Regions from separate parts of the Hydrogenophaga sp. L310 genome, predicted to be linked through region 1. Evidence: predicted binding sites of a transcription regulator. Region 1 holds the regulator's gene; each other region holds the start of a gene.
The links. The regulator sigma-54, encoded in region 1, starts transcription at its own class of promoters, with help from an activator protein. The targets are predictions, from matches to a motif close to TGGCANGNAANCTGCTTT.
Positions count from the first base shown of each region.

Region 2: the regulator sigma-54 is predicted to act here: its motif matches at 4,666-4,683, upstream of pedF (cytochrome c-550 PedF).
Region 3: the regulator sigma-54 is predicted to act here: its motif matches at 3,606-3,623, upstream of AC0GNO_RS22645 (PQQ-dependent methanol/ethanol family dehydrogenase).

Region 1 is NZ_JBVPZA010000007.1:196,356-202,150, forward strand. Features, by position in the region: gene argS (arginine--tRNA ligase) at 1-105, shown strand, start outside; gene AC0GNO_RS13910 (SPOR domain-containing protein) at 120-809, shown strand; gene AC0GNO_RS13915 (thiol:disulfide interchange protein DsbA/DsbL) at 875-1,513, shown strand; gene lptA (lipopolysaccharide transport periplasmic protein LptA) at 1,653-2,288, shown strand; gene lptB (LPS export ABC transporter ATP-binding protein) at 2,294-3,070, shown strand; gene rpoN (RNA polymerase factor sigma-54) at 3,264-4,913, shown strand; gene AC0GNO_RS13935 (THUMP domain-containing class I SAM-dependent RNA methyltransferase) at 4,910-5,795, shown strand, end outside.
Region 2 is NZ_JBVPZA010000024.1:26,591-32,385, forward strand. Features, by position in the region: gene AC0GNO_RS22710 (alpha/beta fold hydrolase) at 86-1,081, shown strand; gene AC0GNO_RS22715 (MBL fold metallo-hydrolase) at 1,120-2,133, shown strand; gene AC0GNO_RS22720 (sigma-54-dependent Fis family transcriptional regulator) at 2,234-4,288, opposite strand; gene pedF (cytochrome c-550 PedF) at 4,724-5,221, shown strand; gene AC0GNO_RS22730 (substrate-binding periplasmic protein) at 5,266-5,795, shown strand, end outside.
Region 3 is NZ_JBVPZA010000024.1:12,461-18,255, reverse strand. Features, by position in the region: gene AC0GNO_RS22655 (MASE3 domain-containing protein) at 1-1,214, opposite strand, end outside; gene AC0GNO_RS22650 (c-type cytochrome) at 1,300-1,623, opposite strand; gene AC0GNO_RS22645 (PQQ-dependent methanol/ethanol family dehydrogenase) at 1,772-3,463, opposite strand; gene AC0GNO_RS22640 (quinoprotein relay system zinc metallohydrolase 1) at 3,812-4,816, opposite strand; gene AC0GNO_RS22635 (quinoprotein dehydrogenase-associated SoxYZ-like carrier) at 4,813-5,613, opposite strand; gene AC0GNO_RS22630 (ABC transporter permease) at 5,732-5,795, opposite strand, start outside.

The sequences.
Region 1 (5,795 bases):
GACGAGGCGGTGAAACTGGCCCGCCTGGCGCTGGTGAAAGCCACGGCGCAGGTGTTGCACAATGGCCTCGCGGTGCTGGGCGTGAGCGCCCCGCAAAAGATGTGAAGCGGAAACCCCCTATGAAACAACAGACATTGCAGGCACACAAACAGCACGGCAGCACCATCGTGGGCTTCGTGGTGGGCCTGCTCGTGGGGCTGGGCATTGCGCTGTCGGTGGCGGTGTACGTCACGCGCGTACCGGTGCCCTTTGTCGACCGGGGCGTGTCGCGCAAACCGGCGCAGGATGTGGAGGAGGCCGAGCGCAACCAAGGCTGGAACCCCAATGCCGGTCTGGCCGGCAGCCCGGCCACCCTGCCACCACCGGTTGTGAGCCCGGAGCCGGCGCCCGCTTCAGCCGTGGCTGAACCGGCAGACAGTCCCGCCGCAACGACCACCGAGCCGGCCGCCGACAAGACCGCCGCCCGGCAACCAGAGCCGACGCAGGCCGATCCCCTGGGCGACCTGATGCGGGCGCGCACCGGCGCGGTCAAGGGGGCCGAACCGTCGGACAGTGCGTCGGTGCCGGCCGATCCTTTCACTTACTTCGTGCAGGCGGGCGCGTTCCGCGCGCCCGAAGAAGCCGAAGCCCAGCGCGCCCGACTCGCCATGCTGGGCATGGCGGCCGACATCAGCGAACGGGAGCAGTCCGGGCGCCCCGTTTTCCGGGTGCGCGTCGGACCATTCAGCCAGAAAGCCATGGCCGACGCCACGCTGGAACAACTCGAAGTCAACGGGGTGGATGCCGCCCTGGTGCGCGTTCAGCGCTGAACCCATCCCGGAACTTTTCCCATGGCCTGTGAAACCAAGCAGGTCAACACAAGGAGTTTGATTCGATGCAACGCCGCGATCTATCCCGTTCTCTGCTGGCTGCCGGTGCCCTCGCTGCCAGTGGCCTGGGGCTCAGCCCCGCCTGGGCGCAGCGCGTCGGGTTCCAGGAGGGCAAGGACTTTGTCCGACTGAGCAAGCCGGTGCCGGTCAGCACGCCACCGGGGCAGGTGGAAGTGGTGGAGTTTTTTGCCTACTCCTGCATCCACTGTCACCATTTCGAGCCGCTGCTCGACGCCTGGATCAAGAAGCTGCCCGCCGATGTGAAGGTGCGCCGCGTGCCGGTGGCCTTCAACACGGCTTTTGTGCCCATGCAGCGCCTGTATTTCGCGCTGGAATCCATGGGCCTGGTCGATGCCCTGCACCAGAAGGTGTTCAAGGCTTTTCACGAAGAGCGCTTGCCGCTGACCACGGCGCCGGCCATCACCGCCTGGGTGGAGAAGCAGGGTGTTGACCGTGAAAAATTCACCGGTTTCTTCAACGGCAGTGCCATCAAGATGGCCGAGGCCGCCATCGGGCTGCAGAACGCTTATGACGTTGAAGGCACACCAGCGCTGGGTGTGGCGGGCCGTTTTTACATCGGTGGGCAGGGTCCGCGCACGATGCTGATTGCCGATTCACTCATTGCTGAAGCACGCAAAACCTGATCCCGGGTTCCCCGTGCCGCGAGCAAGACCCGCTGCAGGCGGGTCTTGTGCTTTTCGGGTCGGTTCATTGAGCGCTGGACGCCGACAAGTGGCCTTTGCACCGTTACAATGAATGCAAGATTTGTGCCCTATTAAAGCCATGCCCACACACCACCTTCCCCCCCCATGGATCCGCAGTCTCTTTGTCACGATGGCCGGTCTGGTGCTGGCAGGCGCGGCCCAGGCGGAGCTGGCCGACAAAGACAAGCCCATGAACATCGAGGCGGACTCGCTGCGCTACGAAGACACGCGGCAGACCAGCGTCTTCACCGGCAATGTCCTGATCACCAAGGGCACCATCGTCATGCGGGGCAGCAAGATGGACGTGCGCCAGGATCCGCAGGGCAACCAGTTTGGCGTGGTGACCGGCACGGCGGCAGCGCCTGGTTTCTTCCGCCAGAAGCGCGAAGGTCTGGACGAGTGGATCGAAGGCGAGGGTGAGCGCATCGAATACGACAGCAAGGCCCAGACCGTGGTGTTCACCGGCAGCGCCGTCTTGCGCCGCTACCGCGGCACCCAGCTGAACGACGAAAGTGTGGGCAACCAGATCACCTACAACAGCCTGACCGAGGTGTTCACCGTCAAGGGTGGACCCGCCAACCGCACGGCCGCCAACCCCTCGGGTCGCGTGCGTGCCATGCTCACGCCCATTCCCGATGCGGCGTCCCCGGCACCCGCCCCGACCGATCCTGCCAAGCTGCGACCCAGCACCGATCTCAACGAGAAGCAGAAGTGACGACCATGCTCATGGCCAGCACGCCTCAGGCGATGGCGGTGCGCAGCAGTCTGGAAGTCCGGGGTCTGAAGAAATCCTATGGCACCCGCACGGTGGTCAAGGATGTCTCGCTCAAGGTCGACAAAGGTGAAGTGGTCGGCCTGCTGGGCCCGAACGGCGCCGGCAAGACCACCTCGTTCTACATGATCGTGGGCCTGCTGCGTGCCGATGGCGGGCAGATCCTGCTCGACGGCCAGCGCATCGAAGGCTTGCCGATCCACCGCCGTGCCCGGCTGGGCCTGGGTTACCTGCCACAAGAGGCCTCGATCTTCCGCAAACTCACGGTGGCGCAGAACGTGCGCGCCGTTCTGGAGCTGCAGCACGATGTGGATGGCAAACCCCTGACCGAAGCAGAAATCGGCAGCCGCCTCGATGAACTGCTCAAGGACCTGCGGGTGGACCATCTGCGCGATTCGCCGGCGCCCGCCCTTTCCGGGGGCGAGCGGCGCCGGGTGGAAATCGCCCGGGCCCTGGCCACGCGCCCGCGCTTCATCCTGCTGGACGAACCCTTTGCCGGCATCGACCCGATTGCGGTTCTGGAGATCCAGCACATCATCGGTTTTCTGAAGTCCAGGGGCATCGGTGTGCTGATCACCGATCACAACGTGCGCGAAACCCTGGGCATCTGCGACCACGCCTACATCATCAGCGACGGCCATGTTCTGGCCAGCGGTCCCACCGCAGAGATCGTGGAAAACGCCGAAGTACGCCGTGTGTACCTGGGCGAGAACTTCCGCATGTGAACATGACCGCCACGCTCGTCATTGCATGTACTTCGCGGCCCCCCGAGGGGGTTGATTCGCCTTGGGGCGGCCCGGCGGCGTCTTGTGGCCCCCACGCCTTGCCGCTGCGCGGCGCGCTGCCCCCCAAGGGGGTTGATTCGCCTTGGGGCGGCCCGGCGGCGAATCTCCGTTTCCCACTGCTGTACGCCCAGGCATGAAGCAAGGCCTCTCCCTGCGTGTATCGCAGCACCTGGCGCTCACGCCCCAGTTGCAGCAATCGATCCGCCTGCTGCAACTCTCCACGCTGGAAATGGCGCAGGAGGTCGAGCAGATGCTCGACGAAAACCCGTTTCTGGAGCGCACGGAAGAGATCGCCGAGCGCGAGGCTTTCGGTCTGGAGCAGGTCGATGCGCCGGTGAGCGCCGGCGAACAGATCGCCGATGCCGCGCTGCCGGTGGCCGACGCCGTGGCCGCCCCCGCCGAATTTGACGGCCCGCTGCCTGACCGCGTCAGCAGCACGTCCGACGCGCCCGCCGACAGCGGCTCAGGCGACGAGATCGAAAGCCGGCTCGACGGGGCCACCCCGGTGGAAGAAAGCTGGGAAGGCGACGGCACGGTCGAGATGGCGCCTGACGACAGCGAATGGGGCGGCGACGCACCGGCGCGCAACAGCGGCTCCGGTGGCGACGACGAAACCGCCAGCGCAGCCGACCTGGCCCGCAGTCCCGTCAGCCTCCAGGACCACCTGCACGAGCAGGCCCGCTGCCTGCGGCTGAGCGACGAGGACGCGGCGGCGCTGTATTTCCTCATCGAATCGCTCAACGACGATGCCTACCTCGAAGACGACATGGCCGAGCTCGCCCTGGACTTCTGGCGGCTCATGCACGGCCGCGAGGCCACCTCGCCTGCCATCGAAGAGCTGGAGGCCGTCGAAGCGCAGCTGCGCATGGCCCTGGGCTGGCTGCAGCACATGGAGCCCACCGGCGTGGGTGCGCGCAACCTCGGCGAATGCCTGCGCCTGCAGATCGAAGAGCTGCGCAACACCCCCGAAGCGCGCGCGGCGCTGGCCATCTGCAACCAGTCGATGGAGCTGGTGGCCAAACGCGACATCAAGCGTCTGTGCGCCCTGTGCGGCATCGACGACGAAACGGCGCGCGCCGCGCTGGGTGTCATCGCGCGGCTTGAACCCAAACCCGGGCGCCGTTTCATCGATGTGGAGCGCAACGTGGTCGTGCCCGACGTCATCGTCACACGCGCCGGCCGGGGCTTCAAGGTCATCCTGAATCCCGACGTGATGCCGCGCCTGCGCGTGCACGACGTGTACGCCAACGCCATGCGGCAAAACCGCGGCGGTCGCGACAACGGCGGCGAAGCCGGCCACGCCGCCATGCAGCAGCGCCTGCAGGAAGCGCGCTGGTTCATCAAGAACATCCAGCAGCGTTTCGACACCATCCTGCGCGTATCGAGTGCCATCGTCGAGCGCCAGCGCAACTTCTTCATGCACGGCGAACTCGCCATGCGCCCGCTGGTGCTGCGCGAGATCGCCGACGAGCTGGGCCTGCACGAGTCCACCATCAGCCGCGTGACCACCGCCAAGTACATGGCCACGCCGTTCGGCACCTACGAGCTCAAGTACTTCTTCGGCTCTTCGCTCGGCACCGAAACCGGCGGCAACGCGTCGAGCACCGCGGTGCGCGCCCTGCTCAAACAGTTCATCGCCTCCGAAGAGCCCAAGAAACCGCTGTCCGACAACCAGCTCTCCGACCTGCTCAAGGAGCAGGGCATCGAGTGCGCGCGCCGCACCGTGGCCAAGTACCGCGAGGCACTTCGCATCGCACCGGCCAACCTTAGAAAAAGCCTGTGAATCAATTGAAGTTGTTTCTCCCCTGTGCGGCCGGCGTGGAGGACATGCTCGCCGACGAGGTGCAGCGCATCACCAACGAACCGCTGGCCTTCAAGGCCCGCGGCGGTGTGGGCATCAAGGCCTCGTGGCGCGACGCCATGCGCCTGAACCTGTACAGCCGCCTGAGCCAGCGCGTGCTGGTGCAGCTCTGGCACGGTGGTTACCGCGGCGAGCAGGACCTGTACAACGCAGCCAGCGAGATCGCCTGGGAAATCTGGTTCACGCCGCAGCAGACCATCAAGGTCGAGATCACCGCGCAGCACAGCCCGCTGACCAGCCTCAACTTCGCCGCACTGAAGATCAAGGACGCGATCTGTGATCGCTTCCGCGACAAGCGCGGCGAACGCCCCAGCGTGGACACCACCTGGCCCGACGTGCGCATCTACGCCCACGTCACCACCGAAGAACTCACGCTCTACATCGACACCTCGGGTGAGCCGCTGTTCAAGCGAGGCTGGCGTGAAGACAAGGGCGATGCACCGCTGAAGGAAACGCTGGCCGCGGCCATGATCGCCGCCACCGGCTGGAACGGCGGCGAAGCCGAAACGCTGGACGCCATCACCCCGCTGTACGACCCCTGCTGCGGCAGCGGTACGGTGGTGATCGAGGCCGCGCAGATCGCGCTCAACATCCCGCCCGGGATGCTGCGCCGCTTCGCGTTTGAAAAAATGCTGCCGTTCCAGCAGCATGTGTGGCACGCCATCCAGGACGAAGCCGAACGCGACATGCGCCCTTGGCCCGAAGGCCATGCGCCCATCGTCTTCGGCAGCGACGTCTCGTTCCGCATGGTCGATTTCGCGCAGCGCAACGCCGAGCGCGCGGGCGTGGCCCACGCCATTGAAC
Region 2 (5,795 bases), on a different contig from region 1:
GGATACCCCTGAGGCGGCGCTTTCCGCGCGTCGGCGCAGCGCCTGGCCGTCGCCGGCCTACCTGTCTGTTGGACGCGGACACCGCATGGCATTTCGCACCGTGGGCAACCCAGATGGCGAGCCCTGGCTGCTGGTGCACGGTGGCCCCGGCAGCAGTTGCCAGCCGGGCATGCTCGCGCCGCTGGACCTGTCGCGCCAGTGGGCGATCGCGCCCGACCAGCGCGGCTGCGGAGCGAGCCGCCCCAGAGGGAAAACCGCGGCCAGCACCACCCACGCGCTGGTGGCCGACATGGAGTTGTTGCGGCAACATCTGGGCATTCAACGCTGGTCGCTGCTGGCGGGTTCGTGGGGCACCGTGGTGGCGCTGGCCTATGCACGAGCACACCCGCAGCGGGTGCAGCGCCTGGTGTTGCGCGGTGCGTTTGCGCTCAGCCGGCGCGAGGTGGGCGGGCTGTTGCAGCCGTCACGCCGGGTGCTACAAGCCCTCGGCCGCGAGGCCGCCTGGCCCGCCGCGCCGGGTGTGTCACTGTCCGCGGTGCTGGCCCGGCTGAGACAACTGCTTCAAAGTGGAACACCCGGTGTTGCAGGCCTGCGCGTGTCGCGGCGCTGGGCCTTGCTGGAGACGGCCTGCGTTTCGAACGGCATGCGCCGCGCGCTGCGGCGGGCGGTGACGCAGGCAACGGCTGCCCAGGCCGCCGCGATCCGGCGCGACTGGGCCGCGTTGCGGCGCCGGCAACGGAAGGCACAGGCCAGCCGACACCGCCACACCGCGCAGCCGCCGGATCGGGCGGCGCTGCACAAATTCCGCATCCAGGCGCACTACCTGCAGCACCGCGGCTTTGTGCGGCCCGGCGCGCTCGATGACGCCGTGCTGGGCCTGGCGCGCCAGGGCGTGCCGGTGGACTGGGTGCACGGCGCCTGCGACGCCGTCTGCCCGCCCGCCAACAGCCGCGTCTGGGCCGCGCTGGGCCGGCGCCTGGCGCCACAGCAGGTCACGCTGACCGAGCCCCTGAGCGGCCACCTGGGCGCCGAGCCGGGCATGCTCGCGGCCTTGCGCGCGGTGGTGAGGCGACTCGGATGAAAACGCTCAGGTACCGGGCAACGCACGCAGGCCCTGCGATGAGCACCGTGCTGCGCCGCTGGCTGATCGCGCTGCTGTGCTTCGGCGGCTTTGTTGTGCCCGCACTCGCGGTCGGCCCACCGGTGGATTGCAAGGTGGTGAATGCCGTGCCCTGGCAAGCTGTGGCGCCGGGCATCTGGGTCTGGCCCGCGGCGGAGAACGGCGAGGTGGCACCCGCCAACGCTGGCCATGTGCTGCCCACCAGCGTGTTGGTCAGCCGCGGTGAGGCGCTGGTGATCGACCCCGGCCCGAGCCACCGCCACGGTCATCGCGTGCGCGCGTCACTCGCCTGCCGTTTCAAGGCGCAGGTGCGCTGGCTGGTGAACACCCACGCCCACGCCGAAAACGTGATGGCCAACTCGGCCTTTGCCGACCTGCTGGACGCCGGCCAGCTGGAGATCCTGGCCAGCGCCGCCACGCGCAGCGGCATGCAGCAGCGCTGCCCGGACTGCCTGGCGAGCCTGACCACCCGCGCCGGTTCGGAGGCGCTGGCGGGCACGCAGATCGTGCTGCCCAGCCGCGTGCTCGCGGTGGGCGAGCGGCTGCAAGTGGGCGCGCTGAGCCTGCGGGTGATGGCCATCGAGCCCGGCCACACCGAGGGTGACCTGGTGCTCTGGAACGCCCGCCACCGCGTGCTGTGGGCGGGCGGCCTGGTGTACGACGGGCGTGTACCCGAACTCGCGCAGGGCAGTGTGGACGGCTGGCTCGCGGCGCTGGAGCGGCTGCAGGCGTTGCGGCCACAGCAGGTGCTGGGCACGGTGTGGTCGCGCGAGCCAGTGGCGGGCGATCCACCCCCGGCGCTGGCGGCCACACAAGGCTACCTGGCGGCGCTGCGAGCGCGCGTTCTGCAAGCCATGGACGAGGGCCACCAGCCGCAGGAAACCGCCTGGGGCGATCTACCGGCCTACCGCGACTGGGCCGGCTACAGCGAGCGCCACGGCTTCAACCTGCAACGCGCCTGGCGCGAGCTGGAACCAGTGTGGATGGAACAGGGCGCGACGCCACCCAAATAGCTCGGAGCACAGTGCCTCCATCCCAGGATGCGGTGGAACCGGCTTTGCCGGGCCACTCGCATCGCCCCCTGGGGGGTGACGCCGAAGGCGGCGCGGGGGGTTACAAAGTGCCTGGTGGGAGCAGGTCCTTCTTGCGGTAGATCGTGTTGCGCGAAACGCCCAGCGCCTTGGCCGCGGCCGACACGTTGCCCTTGTGCAGCCGCAGCATCTGCGCCATGGCGCTCAGGGCCACGTCTTCCAGGCGCGTGCCTTCGGGCACCGCGGGTTCGGGCATGGGGGCGGTGTTGGGCTCGTCGGGCAGCGGCTGGGCCGTGCCGATCGCTCCCATCAGGCGCGGCGTGATCGGGTTGGGCAGGCCGTGCTCCAGCTCTTCCATGAAGTCGTCGGGCAGGTGGCTGAGTTCGATCATGCCCTGGCAGCCCACCATGACCACGGCGGTGCGCAACAGGTTGTGCAACTGGCGGAAGTTGCCCGGCCAGTGGTAGCGCCTGAAGATGTTCATGACCTCGGGCGAGATGCCGACCTGTTCGCCGTTCTCGCACAGGGCCTTGAGGATCTTTCGCACGACCAGCTCGAAGTCGGAACGCTCGCGCAGCGCCGGCAGGCGCACCACCAGGCCGTTGAGCCGGTAGTAGAGGTCTTCGCGGAAATCGCCGCGCGCGATCATGTCCTTGATGTTCTTGTGCGTGGCGCAGACCACGGCCACGTCCACGTCCACTTCCTTGCCCGCACCCAGCGGGCTGACACGGCGCTCCTGCAGCACGCGCAGCAGCCGCGCCTGCAGGTGTTTGGGCATGTCGCCGATTTCGTCGAGGAACAGCGTGCCGCCGTTGGCTTGCAGGATCTTGCCGATGGCGCCCTTCTTGCGCGCGCCGGTGAAGGCGCCTTCTTCGTAGCCGAACAGCTCGGACTCGATCAGCGTCTCGGGAATCGAGGCGCAGTTCACCGACACGAAGGGCTGCCCGGCACGGTTGGAGTCGCCGTGGATGGCCTGCGCCAGCAAGTCTTTTCCGGTGCCGGTTTCGCCCAGGATCATGACCGGGATGTCCTTGCCCGACACCATGCGCAGCTTGTGGATGACCGAGGACACCTGCGGGTCGCCTGTGTCCAGGTACTGCAGTGACGAGAGCTGCATCTTCCTGCCGGGGGTCTTGACCGGGGCCTGCGCGGCCGCACCCTGACTCGCCGCTGCGGTGAAGTCCTGCGGCTCCTGGCCTTGCGCCGACCGGGTTGCCGACCAGGGGTGGGCCGTCTTGACCTTGACGCGGCACCACACCGAGACACCGTTGTGCAGCACCAGCTGCTTGGGGTTGGGCAGCGTGCCGCTGAAGAGATCGAACAGCGACGAGATCGGGATGCCGAACAGCGAAGAAAAGGTGTGGGCCTTGAGCGCGGTGAAGGGCAGGCCGATCTGGAACTGCCCGCTGCGGTTGGCCGAGATGAAGCGCCCCTCGGGCGAGAACACCGCGATGCCTTCGACCAGCGTGCCCAGGAACTCGGAGCGGGTATGGAAGTGGATGCGGATCGCCTTCGGGAAGATGTCGGCGAACATGTGGTTCTCGATCATCTGCGCCGACATGCGCACCAGCGCCAGCGTGTGCTGGTGAAAGCTGCGGTGGTCGCCCGTGACATCGAGCGCCCCGATCACCTGGCCATACGGGTCGAAGATGGGTGCGGCGGAGCAGGTAAGGAACTTGTTGGCGTTCAGGTAGTGCTGGCTGCCGTGCACCGTGAGCGCTTCTTCTTCGGTGAGCGCAGTGCCGATGGCGTTGGTGCCCTTGTTCTGCTCCGACCAGTCCATGCCTGGCGTGAGTGCCACGCGCGAGGCCTTTTCGAGAAAGTCGGTGTCGCCCAGCGAGTGCAGCACCATGCCGCGCGACGAGGTCAGCAGCACCATGCTGTGGGTGTTGACGATCTGGTCGTACAGCGTCTCCATCACGGGCGCCGCGTGCTGGAAGAGAAAGCGGTTTTCGTCCAGCGCGTCGTTCAGTACCCCGCGCGAGGGGCTGGAAAAGTCGGGCTCTTCCTGAGTCGTCAGACCGTAGGACTTCGAGCGCTGGTGGGACTGACCGATCAGGTCGGAGTTCGGAGAGGCGCCAGCTGACGCAGCCCCGACGCGCCCCTCTTCGGGCTGCGTGTATGTGGCGGCACTCATGTCGTCTCCAGGGTCGGGCGGAAATCCCCCCCAGTAGTCCATGGCCCATGGCGCATTGCGTGGAGGCTGGAGGGGGGTTGTCTCGTCTGTGTCTTGTTGGTCTTGGCTCATGTGATTTTCTTCATATCTGTTCCATGAATCAACACTGGGTATTCCCTGTGAGAAACACGATGTAGCAATTGCCTCCTTCTGGCACATAGCAATTAGCCCGCCACCACACAATGCCGCCTGCAGCGGGTGCCTGTGTCGCTGTGGATGTCAGTCTGTGACAGCTGGCCGGTCACGCGAGGTGCAATTGATTCAATTTGGAACACCTGGACCGGGCCCCGTCTGCGGGGAATGCCGGGGGTCAGGGATTTCCGGTGGCTGGCCGCCGGTGGCCCGCATATTGCTGACTGGGGGTGTGAAAGCATTTTTTCAACAGGAGACACCCCGATGAAATTCCCTCTCTTCAACAAACCCTCCCGCACCACGCTGCGCGTGCTGGCCCTGGCAGCCAGCGGTCTCGTGGCCGCCGCCGTCATGGCCCACGGCGACGTTGTGCCGCAGAGTGTGGACACCACCAGCCTGCCGCAGCTCGGCGAAAAATGGCTCGACGCCAACCCCTACAACGAACAGAGCCCGGCGCGCAAGGAAGCATTGCGTATCGGCACCTCGGCTTACAACCAGAACTGCGCGCGCTGCCACGGCCTGGAAGCCATTTCCGGTGGCATCTCGCCAGACCTGCGCAAGATTGACGGTGATTGCACGGGCCTGGCGGACGTGGCCAAGAAAGCCGCCTGCTTCAAGGAAATGGACGACTACTTCATCTCCACTGTGCGGCGTGGCCGCGTGCGCGATGGCCGCGTCTACATGCCGCCCTTCGAAGGCACGTTGACGCAGGAAGCGGTGTGGGCCATCCGGACCTACATCGAAACCCGTCGCGAGCCCTGAAACCGCCCCCGCCGCGCCTTCCACAAACACAAGAGAGACAAACCATGCCGTCCGTTTCGAAAAGCTTCCAGGAACTCGCGCCTGTGACTCGCGGGCTCACCCGCAGGCAGACCCTGACCGTGCTGATGCCGCTGGTCGCGGGGCACTACTCGGTGTACGCACAGACCGAGCTGACCGACCTTGCCCGCATCCGCGCCAGCGGCATGCTGAAGATCGCGGTCTACAAGGACAACGCCCCGTTCTCCGACGGTGCCACAGCCGACATGAGGGGGCTGGACGTTGCGCTGGCCGAGGCGCTGGCGCGGCAGATGGGCCTGAAACTTTCGCTGCTGCCGTTTGACGCCGGCGAGAACATGGGCGACGACCTGCGCAACATGGTCTGGAAAGGTCACTACCTGGGCTACGGCCCGGCCGACGTGATGCTGCAGGTGCCGGCCGACAAGTTCCTGGCGCAGAAGAATCCGCAGGTGATGATTTTTGCGCCGTACATGCGGCAATCGGTGGTGCTGGTGCACGACACGCGCAGGCTGGCCGTTGCGGCAGCGCCCGAAGACCTCAAGGGCGTGCAGCTGGC
Region 3 (5,795 bases), on a different contig from region 1:
CGGCGACGGGCCTCCTGCGCTTCGGTGCGGTCGGTGACATCGGTGAGCAGGCCGTCCCACACGATGCCGCCGCCGTCCAGCGCGCGCGGTGCAGACACCAGGTGCATGCGCCGCACGCTGCCGTCGGGCCGGCAGAAGCGGGCTTCGCAGTCGAACACCTGCAGCGTTTCGGCGCAGCGCTGTTCGGCGGCGGCGAGGATGGCCACGTCGTCCGGGTGGATGCCGCCGTACATCGCGATCGGGTCAAGCAGCACCTCGGCCACGGTCACACCGCAGACGCGCTCCACCGAGTCCGACACCTCGGTGAACCGGCGGTGGCCATCGGGTTCCAGCACCACCTGGTACAGCACGGCGTTCGGCAGGTTGGCGCCCAGCGTGTGCATGCGGGCCTGGCTTTCACGCACCCGGGCTTCTGAGACGCGCAAGGCTTCGAAAGGCGCGCGGATGCTGGTGATGAAGGTGGCGCGGTACAGCAGGGCATAGGCCACCACCTTGTAGAGGTGGCCCACCACGTTCTGGAAGTCCGATGGCGCCACGTAGGCGGCGAAGGCAAATCCCCCCAAGCCCATGAAGAGGCAGGAGAGTGCGAGCAGCGCGTGTTGCCGCGATTGTTCGGATTTCGCCCGCTGCCACAGCACGAGCGCCAGCAGTCCGTTGAGCCCCACCAGCACGTATTCGTAGCCCGCCTTGAAAGGGGTCACGCCCACCCCCGGCACGAAGGTGACGGGGAACCGGTCGAGCGCGAAGGAGCCAAAGGCAATGGTGGTCACCGCCACCAACAGGCCGATCCCCAGCAAGACCGTCCGGGGCCAGCGCGGCGCCAGGCCCGCCGTGACGGCACCCAGTGTCAACACCTCGAAGCTGCGGCCCATGAGCCAGAAGAAGATGGCCTGGGGCGTGCTGCTCTCCGTGAGCAAGGGCGGCATGCCTTCGTAGGTCAGGGCATGCATCAGATCGCAGCCGATGACCACCACAAAACCCGCGAGCAGGGCGTTGGCACTGCGGTCTTGCCGGCGTTCGAAGGTGTGCCAGGACACCACGACCACCAGCGTGGCGATCACGATGGCAAACAGCTCCAGCACCAGGTGCAGTTCGAGCATGCGGCTGGCGAGCAGGCCGCTGGCGGTGTCGGGCGGGGCATTGACGATGGCGACCATGCCCAGCACCGCCAGCAGGCTGAGAAAACCGTATTTGATGGGGTGGGCGAGTGGCATGCCGGCACATTACCGGAAAAATGCGCAACCCCCTGAAAAGCGCTGCCGCGCCGTCACGCGCCCTGCGCCGAAGGATCTCGGCCGCTCAGGGCTTGATGGTCATGACCCACTCGGCCAGGGTCTTGATGTCGGCGGCACTCATGCCGGGGTGCGGCGGCATGGGAATGCGACCCCATTTGCCTTTGGAGCCGTACTGGATGGACTGCGCCAGCGAGGCCACGGCGTCTTTGTCGTCCTTGTATTTTTCATGCACGGCGCTGTAGGACGGACCGACCACTTTTTCGTTGGCCGAGTGGCAGGAGAAACAGCCGTTGGCCTTGGCCATTTCGATGGCGGCGGTCACGTCGAGCGCGTGGGCCGGGGCACTGAGGCCGGCAAGGGCAGAGGCGAGGATCAGAACGGTACGCATGGCAGGGCTACCTGAAAGAAGAAAAGAGAGATGGAAAACAAACACGGGACAAAAAAAGGGCGGGGTCGACCGTTCACACGCGTGCGGCGGCCGACACCGCCCAATGTGGCAGGGCCGCCCCTTCAGGCTGCGCCCCGCTGCCGCTGCATCACTTCATGAGCTTGAAGGTCCAGACCGAGCCGCCCTGTTCGAGGAAGTTGACCTTCTTGGCCACTTCACCGCCCCACAGGGGCACCGCGCCGCCCCAGCCGGAGACCACGCTCACGTACTGTTCGCCGCCTTCGGTCCAGGTGATGGGAGGAGCCACCACGCCGGAGCCGGTCTGGAACTGCCAGACCACCTTGCCGGTCTTGGCGTCGGCGGCCTTGAGGTAACCCTCGGGCGTGCCCCAGAACACCAGGTCGCCAGCCGTCAGCACACCACCCCAGAGCGGGGCTTCGTTCTTGACTTCCCACTCGACCTTGCCGGTCTTGGGGTTGATGGCGCGCAGCGAACCGATGTGGTCGTCAAACAGCGGCTTGATGGTGAAACCCGCGCCCAGGTAGGCGGCGCCCTTCTTGTAGGTGATGGGTTCGTTCCAGATCTCCATGCCCCATTCGTTGGTGGGCACGTAGAACAGGCCGGTCTTGGGGCTGTAGGCCATGGGCATCTGGTTCTTGCCACCCAGGAAGCCCGGCGCCGAGAACACCGACTTGCCCTTGGCGCCGTCGCCGCCGGCAGCGGTCGGGTCACCCGGGCGGTTCGCCGGGTCGAAGTTGGGGCGGCCGGTCTTGAGGTCGATGCCGGTGGCCCACGTTACCTTCTTCACGAACGGGAAGGCGTTGATCAGCTTGCCGGTGGTGGCGTCGTTCACGTAGAAGAAGCCGTTGCGGTCGGCCTTGGCACCGACGCGCTTGCCGTCCATGTCGAAGGTGACGAACTCGTTCACACCGTCGTAGTCCCAGCCGTCGTTCGGGGTGGACTGGTAGTGCCACTTGATCTGGCCGGTCTTCACGTCGATGGCGACGGTGGAGGCGGAATACAGGTTGTCGCCCTTGCGCACGTGGCTGTTCCAGGGGCCGGGGTTGCCGGTACCGAAATAGGCCAGACCGGTGGTGGGGTCGTAGCTGCCGCCGAGCCAGGGCGCGGCGCCGCCGGTCTTCCAGGTCTCGCCCGGCCACGATGCATTGGTCGTACCGGTGACACCGTTTTCCTTGCCGTCCTTGTAGCCCATGTGGCCTTCCACCACGGGGCGCACCCAGACCATCTTGCCGGTCCTGGGATCGCGCGCTTCGACGCGGCCGACCACACCGAACTCACCACCCGACAGGCCCGTGATGAGCAGGCCCTCGGCGATCAGTGGCGCTGCGGTGTAGCTGTAGCCGGCGGAGTAGTCGTCGATCTTCTCGCGCCACACCACCTTGCCGGTTTCCTGGTCGAGCGCCACGAGCTGGGCGTCCAGCGTGCCGAAGATGACGAGGTTGTCGTACAGCGCGGCGCCGCGGTTGATCACGTCGCAGCAGGGCATGATGCCCTCGGGCAGGCGGTGCTCGTACTTCCAGAGCTTCTTGCCCGTCTTGGTGTCCACCGCGTAGATGCGCGAGTAAGACGCGGTGACAAACATCTTGCCCTTGTTCACCAGCGGCTGGCTTTGCTGGCCCCGCTGCTTTTCACCACCGAAGGACATGGACCACACGGGCACCAGTTTGCTGATGGATTTTTCGTTGATGCCGGTCAGCGGCGAGTGGCGCTGGCCCTGGGTGCCGAGGCCCCAGCTGAGCACGTTGTCGGGGGTCTTGGCGTCGTCCGCGATCATCGCGTCGGTCACGCCCTGGGCGCTGACGTGGGCCGTGGCGGCCATGACCAAAAGGCTCAATAGAGTGCGTTTCACTGGGTGGTCTCCTGCTCGTTTGTGAGGTTGATGGCTTGTGGGAACTGGCCGTGCCGCCCCAGCGGCTCGCTGGTGTTGTCCCTCTCCAGCCGGGGCATGCACGCGAGCAGAAATGGCAACTTCTGTGCCAGCAACCGATACCCGCCAAAGCCTAGGGTTTTCACTGATCGAAATACCCCCACGAGGCCACGCCAGCGGCCCCGGACGCCTGCAAATGCGCCAAACGCGAACCGGATGAAGAGACACCCTTGTGACAGTGTTCAGAAATGTCGCAGTGCCCACGTTGCAACCCGGTCGGGCTGCAACACCGGTGGCGGCTCAGGGCTTGATCAACGCCCGCAGCTCGTAGCGCGGGTACCACTGCGTGAGCGAGCGGTGCAGCTCGGCGGGTTGCGCGGCCCAGTGCGCGAAACGCTGTGGCACGGGCGTGCCCAGCACCTCGCCGAGGTCGAGCCCGCGCTCGGCGCTGGTCTGCATGAGCGTGGTCAGCCACTGCAGCCAGTCGCGCGTCTGCTGCACACCGGCCAGGCCCGTGTGCACCGGGCCGTGGCTGGGCACCACGGATTTCACCTGGCCGCTGGTGATCAGTTGCTCCAGTGTGTCCAGGCTGCTCAGCCAGGCGGCGAAGTCGGCGTGCGGCGTGGTGGGCACCCGCTCGGCAAACACCAGTCCCCCGGCAAACAGCACGCCGGTGCGGTGGTCGAGCAGCACCAGGTCGTCCGCGGTGTGGCCGTGCAGGCGCCTGAGTTCCAGCTTGTGAGCACCGAGCTGCAGGGTCTGCGGCAACACAGCCTCGCGCGCGGGGGTGGACTCGGTGCCGCGCATCCAGTCGCCGCAGAGGCGGTAGAGGTTGTCGGCGTAGGCCGTGCCTTCGGCCTGCATGCCGGCGATGCTGCCGGGCAGCGCCTGCGTGGGCCGGTCGGCCCAGGCCTGGTTGCCGAAGAAATAGTCGGGGTGCAGGTTGAGTTCCAGCACGCGCAAGACCGGCTCGCGCGTGACGCGTTCGATGGCGCGGCGCTGCTGCTCGCCGTACAGGCGCGAAGGCCCGGTGTTGATGACCACCACGCCCGCGCCGGTGGTGATGAAGGCGGTGTTGATGATGTTGCAGCCGTTGGCGCGGCTGAAGTCCTGCACGGCGCCTTCGATGACCCAGGTGCCCTCGGCGATCTGGCGCGGCTGCAGGTCGTAGTTGAACGTGGCCATGTCGGGTTTCGACACGAGCGGCGGCGCGGCGATGGTCTGCGCCTGCGCGCTGCCCGCCAGCACGAGCGCCGTCAACCACCACGGATTCCATCGGGTACCGACGCCCTCCGCGAAGTTCATGCACCCACCTCGGCGTCGATGCGGTTGCCATTGTTGTCGCGCCCCACCAGGCGCAGGCCGCTCACCGCCTGTGGCGGCAACTCGAAGGTGATGAGCGGGTTTTCCGACACCGGCTCGTGCAGCGCCAGCTTCCACCAGGCCTGGCCCGAGCTGTCCACCAGTTGCAGCTCTTCGATGTAGAAAGCCGGAATGCCCGCGACCAGCCCCGTGTCCATGGGGTGCATCACGCGCACGCGCAACCGCCGGCTGCCTTCGAGCACGTTGTTGAAAAAACGTGCCTGCACCTGGCCCAGGGTCTTGCTCCAGGAACCGTCGGCGCGCGTGAGGCCGGGCACCGTGCAGCCACCGCCCGCCGCCTGCACCCAGGTGCTGCCTACATGCCACTGGCCGTCGCGCGTCTGCACGAAGGCGCGCACCGGCGAGGCCTGTTCCATGCGGATGCGAAAGGCCAGCATGGGCAGCGCGCGCAGCGGTTCAAAGTCCAGCACCTGGCGCACCGGGTTGCGGTCCACCGACACACGGATGAGCGCCACGCCGCCGCCCACCTGGTCGAGCCCCCGCGCGTCCACCAGCAGCGGCACGTTCATCGCGTCGTCGGCAAAGGCCGGGCCCTTGATCGTCACCGCGTCGGAGAACTTCGCCGTGGCCTTGCCGATGGTCTGCTCGCGCAGGCTGGGGTACTGCATGGAGCCCAGTGGGTCGCCACCGGTCTGGTCGCCTTGCGCGAAGGCCAATGGTCCGCAGGCCATGCCTGCTCCCAATGCCAATACATCACGACGGGATGGCATCACTTGCATGTTGGTCAAGCCTAAAAAACGTGCCGGAGCGCGTGCCCCAATCCAGGATGCCGTGGAACCGGCTTTGCCGGGCCACTGGCATCGCCCCCTGGGGGGAGGCGCGAAGCGACGCAGGGGGTCATCGTCTTGTCCAGCCGCGTTGCGGGTCGTAACCCCACAATGCAGCCACGAAAAACACCACG